Regions from separate parts of the Kutzneria chonburiensis genome, predicted to be linked through region 2. Evidence: riboswitches for the same ligand, from Rfam matches in the RefSeq annotation. Region 2 holds a riboswitch; each other region holds the start of a gene.

Region 1 (2,259 bases), 300 kb from region 2:
GCCGGGGACGAAGCGGGAGTAGTAGTGCAGCACGGCGGGGACGATGCCGGCGGCGCCGTTGGTGGGGGCGGTGACGACGCGACCGCCGGCGGCGTTCTCCTCGTTGACGGCGAGGGCGAAGAGGGTGACCCAATCCATGACCCGAAGGGGATCGGTGGCGAAGTGCTCGGCGGCGAGGGTCCGGCGAAGGTCAGCGGCCCGGCGACGGACCTTGAGACCGCCGGGCAGGGTGCCCTCGACGGTGCAGCCCCGCTCGACGCACTCCTGCATGACGTGCCAGATGTGCAGCAGACCCGAGCGAACCTCGGCCTCGGAACGCCAGGACTGCTCGTTCGACAGCATGACATCGCTGATGGAGAGCCCGGATTCCCTTGTACGGGCGAGGAGTTCGTCGCCCGAAAGGAAAGGATGGGGCAACGGGGTGGAGTCCTGCTTGATCCGGTCGGTCCCGGTGGCGGTCTCGTCGACGATGAAGCCGCCGCCCACCGAGTAGTAGACGGCGGAGTCGAGCGAAGCACCGTCGGCATCAACAGCGGCGAAGCTCATGCCGTTGGGGTGCAAGGGAAGCTGCTTGCGACGGTGCATGACGAGGTCGGTGTCCTCGACGAACTCGATCTCCCGGGAACCACCCAACACCAGCCGGGACGACGCGCGGATGCCGGCCACGCGGTCGTCGGCGTCGGTGGGGTCGCAGAGCTCGGGCTGGGAACCCTCAAGACCGAGCATGACGGCCTTGGGGCTGCCGTGACCATGACCCGTCGCGCCGAGGGAGCCGAAGAGCTCGACGTGCACCCGGGCGACCGAGTCGAACACCCCACCGGCCCGGAGGCGGGAGACGAACATCGAGGCGGCGCGCATCGGCCCGACGGTGTGCGAGCTCGAGGGACCGATCCCCACCGAGAAGAGATCGAAAACGCTGATGGCCATCACGGACTCCAGGGCATGGGAGAAGCAGGCGGAAGGCTCCCCCTCTGTCATGGGACCTGAGAGCTTCGCCGTCACGACCGCGACGGCTTGCACCGTGGGTGGCATGCACGACCGCGCACGCTGCTTTCCAGAGTTGCCTCGCCCGGCCGGTCTGGTTGCCTGAGAGTGTGCGGGGAGGCTTGCTCCTTCGGCGCCCCGAGAAATCCGAGGGCTCTCCCGACCGGGCTGTGTGCCGAAGGCACGCGGCCTGTGTGGAATTGTTGGCTCTCACTGTAAACGAACCGGGGAGCGGCTGATGAGGTTCGGGGCGAACTACACGCCGAGCAAGCACTGGTGGCACACCTGGCTGGACTTCGAGCCGGACTCGATCCGCCGCGACCTGGACCAGCTGGCCGGCCTCGGCCTCGACCACGTGCGGATCTTCCCGATCTGGTCGGTCTTCCAGCCCAACCGCGGCGTGGTCCGGGAGAAGGCGGTGGAGCAGCTGCTGGACATGGTCCGGCTCGCCGCCGACGCGGGCCTGGACGTCACGGTGGACGGCATCCAGGGCCACCTGTCGAGCTTCGACTTCTACCCCTCCTGGACCCAGACCTGGCACCACCGCAACGTCTTCACCGATCCCGACGTACTCGAGGGCCAGGCGCTGCTGCTGCGCACGCTGGCGACGGCGCTGCGCCCGGAGCCGAACTTCCTGGGCATGACGCTGGGCAACGAGATGAACAATCTCGTGGCCCACAACCCGTGCACGCCGGCCGAGGTGGATTTCTGGCTGGACCAGCTGCTGGCCACGGTCGACGAGGCCGACCCGGACCATCCGCACTGCCATTCGGCCTTCGACGACGCCTGGTACGTCGATGATCACCCGTTCACCCCGCTGGCCAGCGCGACCAAGGGCGCCATGACCACGGTCCACCCCTGGGTGTTCACGCTGAACGCGGCCCGTCGTTACGGTCCGCAGTCGACGGAGATCCATCACCTGGCCGAGTACGGCACCGAGCTGGCCCGTGCCTACGGCACGCCCGACCGGGTGATCTGGGTGCAGGAGGTGGGCGCGCCGGCCCCGCACATCCCGGTGGAGCACGCCGTGGAGTACGCGGAGCAAACGATTGGCAACGTCGCTACCTGCAAGAACGTCTGGGGCCTCACCTGGTGGTGCTCGCACGACGTGAACCGCAGGTTCATCGACTACCCGGAGCTGGAGTACGGCCTGGGCCTGTTCGACGCGGACGGCAACGCGAAGCCGCTGGCCAAGGCCGTGGCCAACGCCGTGCACGCAGAGTTGCCGAAGCCGGTGGAGCGCACGACGGCGCTGTTCTTCGACGGCAAGCGGAG
Region 2 (2,259 bases):
CTCGCACCGTCGGCCGGATCCACCACCGGGTACCCGTGCCTAGGCGCGCGACGGCCTTCGGAGACCAGGCCGACCAGCTTGCGGGCCGGCGTCTCGGCCGACGCCTTCTGCAGCGCGGCGCGGCCGACGAAGTCGGAGGGCTTGTCCAGCTTGACCACACGGCCGAGGCCCGCGGCGTACGGAGTGAGGTCGGTGCTCAGCTCGTTGCCGTAGAGCGGCATGCCGGCCTCGAGGCGCAGCGAGTCACGGCACGACAGTCCACACGGGAGGACGTCGCCGGCGCCGGCCACCGCGGCCCACACCGCCTCGGCGTCGTCCGGGGCCACGAACAGCTCGAAGCCGTCCTCGCCGGTGTAGCCCGTACGGGCCAGCAGCGCCGGGCGGCCGGCCACGGTCGTGGGGTAGGAGGCGTAGTACTTCACGGTCGACAGGTCGGTCGGCGTGAGCGGGGCCAACAGCCCCACCGAGCGCGGGCCCTGTAGGGCGATCAGCGCGTACTCGGTGGAGGCGTCGCGGACCTCGGTGTCGAAGTCCTCGGCCCGGTCGATCAGCTCGCCGGCCACCAGGGCGGCGTTGCTGGCGTTGGCCACCACCAGGTAGTCCTGCTCGCCGGTCCGGTAGACGATCAGGTCGTCCAGGATGCCGCCGCTGTCGTCGCAGATCATGGTGTAGCGGGCGCGGCCGACGCCGATCGCCGAGGCGTTGCCGACAAGGGCGTAGTCGAGGGCCTGCCCGGCCTGCGGACCGGACAGCAGGATCTCGCCCATGTGCGTGAGATCGAACAGGCCGGCGCCGGTGCGCACGGCGGTGTGCTCGGCCACGTCACCGGTGTAGCGCAGCGGCATCTGCCAGCCGGCGAAGTCGGTGAACTTGGCGCCGAGGCGCTCGTGCACGTCGTGCAGTGGCGTGCGGCGGATGTCGGTGCCCATCAGGAGACCCCTCGTGTGGTGGAGTGAGCCTCCCCCTCTGTCATAAGCCTGAGAGTTTCACCGGCGAGCCGGCTTTCCCCTTGGGCGAGGCGCGATGGGCACGCCTGCTTTTCAGAGTCGCCTGTCCCGAGCGGTAGGGGTGCCTGAGAGATTCCGGGGAGGATTTGCTCCTTCGGCGCCTGCCCGAGATCGACAGGACTCTCCCGCACGGTGTTGAACAGCGAGAATGTACTTGTGCCGGCCACCGTATTTGGAGGTGGCCGGCACGGTCAAGATTCAAGCGTCTTACCCCTTCAGATCACACCCGACCGCATGGCGTACGCCACCGCGTGCGGGCGGTTGCGCAGGCCGAGGCGGTTCATCACCGCGTAGACCACGTTCTTCACGGTGCGCTCCGAGTAGGAGAGCTTGGTGGCGATCTGGGCGGTGTCCCAGCCCTCGGCCATCAGCCGCAGCACGTCGATCTCGCGCGGGGCGAGCCCGGAGGCGGTGAGGCCGTTGGGCCGCAGCACCTCCTTGTGCAGCCGCTCCACCTGCGCGAGCAGCGAGCCGAGCAGCGTGGGCGGCATGTCCCCCATGCCCCGCTTGGCCGCCAGCACGGCGTGCACCAGACGCTCACCGCTGGCCGCCGCCTTCGGCAGCACCGCGACGACGCCACATTCCACGGCCGCCAACAGGTCGGCGTCGTGGAACCGGTCGGTGACGAGCACGATCTTCACGGGCGTCGACTCGGCGGTCCGCCGCAGCAACCCCATCACATCGGCGTTGACCGCGTCGGCGCACACCACGAACACCTGAGCCTCGGACAGTCTGCGCTCCGGAACCACCTGGAGCTCGGCCCGCGCCCGCAGGCAGCTGATCGCCCCGGCCAGGGTGATCGGATCGCCCGCATGTACGGCTACCCACACTCTGTCCATGGTGTGTCCTCCTCCGCTGTGTACCCCCAGGAACACACTGTGCAACGACCTTCTTCAGAGGATCTTCACGACGCCTCCATGTCGTAGAGAAAGTCCTGACCTGCGGTTTTCTCGAAGTCCACCCGATCGGGCGATCGCGACAAGGTAAGAACGGGCACCGGAACGTCGCGTTCGGGCACACTCCTGGCCCCTCGGCCTGGCAAGTTCTTGGTTGACCCTGGATCGTCTCCAGTAGGCTGGCCGCAGTCCCCCGCGCGAGCAGGAGGAGCCTGTTGGTCGTCGAGGATGCCGCCGCCACGCTCTCCCGGACCAGCGCCGAACGGGCACGATTGCCCGAACTTGCCGAGGTGCTCGCCGCCTGCGCCGGCCACCTGTCCGACGAGCTCATGACCGCCGCCCGCCACTGGCTGGCC
Region 3 (2,259 bases), 4.9 Mb from region 2:
CTGCCCGTCGACATCCTGCACGTGCAGATCTCACCCAGGTAGCCACCCACTGTCAACGCTGTCATCGGTTCAGTGACACGCAGTCGTCACCGTGACGACCACCTCCACATGACGGTTTCGCCGCCCCGCGCGTCGCGTTGACCCGTCCCATGGGCGGACTTACCGTCAGAGGGGAGTTGGTCGTGACGGTGTGAACCCCCATCGTTGCGACCTTGTGACCGGCGGTTCCCCGGACGGAGGACCGTCGGTTCCGGTCGCCGGTCGTCAGGCCGGTCGAGGGGAGGCTGTCGTGGTCGAGGGTGCGCCCGCCAGGTCCGGCGCCGGTGAACAGGGTGCCCTGTTCCCGGACGCGTCGGTGCCGGACGAGCTCGTCGGCTACCGCGGGCCGGCCGCGTGCCAGATCGCCGGCATCACCTACCGGCAGCTGGACTACTGGGCCCGCACGGAGCTGGTCGCGCCGTCGATCCGCAGCGCGCACGGGTCCGGCAGCCAGCGGCTGTACTCGTTCAAGGACCTGCTGGTGCTCAAGGTGGTAAAACGCCTGCTGGACACCGGTGTCTCGCTGCAGAACATCCGGGTCGCGGTGGACCACCTGCGCCGTCGCGGCGTGGCCGACCTGGCCAAGATCACGCTGTTCAGCGACGGCACCACGGTCTACGAGTGCACTTCGCCGGAAGAGGTCGTCGACCTGCTGCAAGGCGGCCAGGGCGTGTTCGGCATCGCGGTCAGCGGGGCGATGCGGGAGATCAGCGGCACCATCCACGAGTTCCAGGCCGAGCGGGCCGACGGACTGGTGCTGGAGCCGCAGGAGGACGACGAGCTGACCAGCCGCAGGCGGGCCCGCCGCACCGGCTGAGCCGGCACCGGACGTGATCGAGATGACACGCCGTGCTCAGCTCTGGGGCTCGTAACCCGGCCGGGGTAAACTCACGCCCGTAGTCGCACATCCCGTGCGGGAGAGTCCGGGCCGCGAGGTCCGGCGCCGAAGGAGCAAATCCTCCCCGGAACCTCTCAGGCCCAAGGACCGTACGGGACAGACGCCTCTGGAAAGTGGGCGCGCAAGCGCCCCGCCGACGGTGCAAGCCCGCGCCGCGTCCACAAGACGCAGCATGGGTGAAGCTCTCAGGTGCCCGTCACGGGCGGGGACAGAGGGGAGGGCAACGGCCCGCGCCCGCTTGCCCCCGGAGGCTCGACGCATGACGACTGACCGCATTCCCTTGGCCGCGCTCGAGCACGGCACGCCGTTCGCCGACCGCCACGTCGGTCCCCGTGCCGCCGAGCTGGGCAAGATCCTGGACGTGATCGGCGTCGGCTCACTGGAGGAGCTGGCCCAGCGGGCCGTGCCGTCGGCCATCCGCAGCGACGCGCTGGCGCTGAGCCTGCCGGCCCCGGCCACCGAGGTCGAGGCGCTGGCCGAGCTGCGCGCGCTGGCCGACCGCAACCGGCCGATGACCCAGATGATCGGCCTCGGCTACTACGGCACGGTCACCCCGGGCGTCATCCTGCGCAACGTGCTGGAGAGCCCGGCCTGGTACACCGCCTACACGCCGTACCAGCCGGAGATCTCCCAGGGCCGCCTCGAGGCCCTGCTCAACTTCCAGACCATGGTCGGCGACCTGACCGGCCTGCCGGTGGCCAACGCCTCGATGCTGGACGAGTCGACCGCCGCGGCCGAGGCGATGACCCTGGTCCGCCGGGCCGGCAAGTCGAAGTCGAACAAGTTCGTCGTGGACGCGGACACGCTGCCGCAGACCATCGCGGTGATCGAGACCAGGGCCGAGCCGCTGGACATCGAGATCGTGGTGGCCGACCTGTCCCAGGGCATCGAGGGCCTCGGCCTCGGCGGCGACTTCTTCGGCGCGTTGCTGTCCTACCCGGGCGCCTCGGGCGTGATCCGCGACCACGAGTCCGTGATCGCCGAGATCCACGCGGCCGGCGCCTCCGCGGTCGTCGCGGCCGACCTGCTGGCCCTGACGCTGCTGCGTGCCCCGGGCGAGATCGGCGCGGACGTCGTGGTCGGCACGACGCAGCGGTTCGGCGTGCCGATGGGCTTCGGTGGCCCGCACGCCGGCTACATGGCCGTGCGCAAGGGCTTCGAGCGGCAGCTGCCCGGCCGTCTGGTCGGCGTGAGCGAGGACGCCGACGGCAACCGGGCCTACCGGCTGGCGCTTCAGACCCGTGAGCAGCACATCCGCCGCGAGAAGGCGACCAGCAACATCTGCACCGCGCAGGTGCTGCTGGCGGTGATCGCCTCCATGT

Evidence for each region. A riboswitch is a leader RNA that binds a small molecule or an ion and turns the genes downstream of it on or off. The one in region 2 is predicted to bind glycine.
Region 1: another riboswitch for glycine. It lies ahead of M3Q35_RS28615 (L-serine ammonia-lyase); the one in region 2 lies ahead of gcvT (glycine cleavage system aminomethyltransferase GcvT).
Region 3: another riboswitch for glycine. It lies ahead of gcvP (aminomethyl-transferring glycine dehydrogenase); the one in region 2 lies ahead of gcvT (glycine cleavage system aminomethyltransferase GcvT).

The regions. Positions count from the first base shown of each region.
Region 1 is NZ_CP097263.1:6,302,472-6,304,730, forward strand. Features, by position in the region: gene M3Q35_RS28615 (L-serine ammonia-lyase) at 1-927, opposite strand, end outside; glycine riboswitch at 1,065-1,156, opposite strand; gene M3Q35_RS28620 (glycoside hydrolase 5 family protein) at 1,223-2,259, shown strand, end outside.
Region 2 is NZ_CP097263.1:6,605,282-6,607,540, reverse strand. Features, by position in the region: gene gcvT (glycine cleavage system aminomethyltransferase GcvT) at 1-929, opposite strand, end outside; glycine riboswitch at 960-1,049, opposite strand; glycine riboswitch at 1,051-1,145, opposite strand; gene M3Q35_RS30140 (helix-turn-helix transcriptional regulator) at 1,223-1,846, opposite strand; gene M3Q35_RS30135 (hypothetical protein) at 2,119-2,259, shown strand, end outside.
Region 3 is NZ_CP097263.1:1,050,611-1,052,869, forward strand. Features, by position in the region: gene M3Q35_RS04960 (peptidylprolyl isomerase) at 1-42, shown strand, start outside; gene M3Q35_RS04965 (MerR family transcriptional regulator) at 290-856, shown strand; glycine riboswitch at 944-1,037, shown strand; glycine riboswitch at 1,041-1,152, shown strand; gene gcvP (aminomethyl-transferring glycine dehydrogenase) at 1,197-2,259, shown strand, end outside.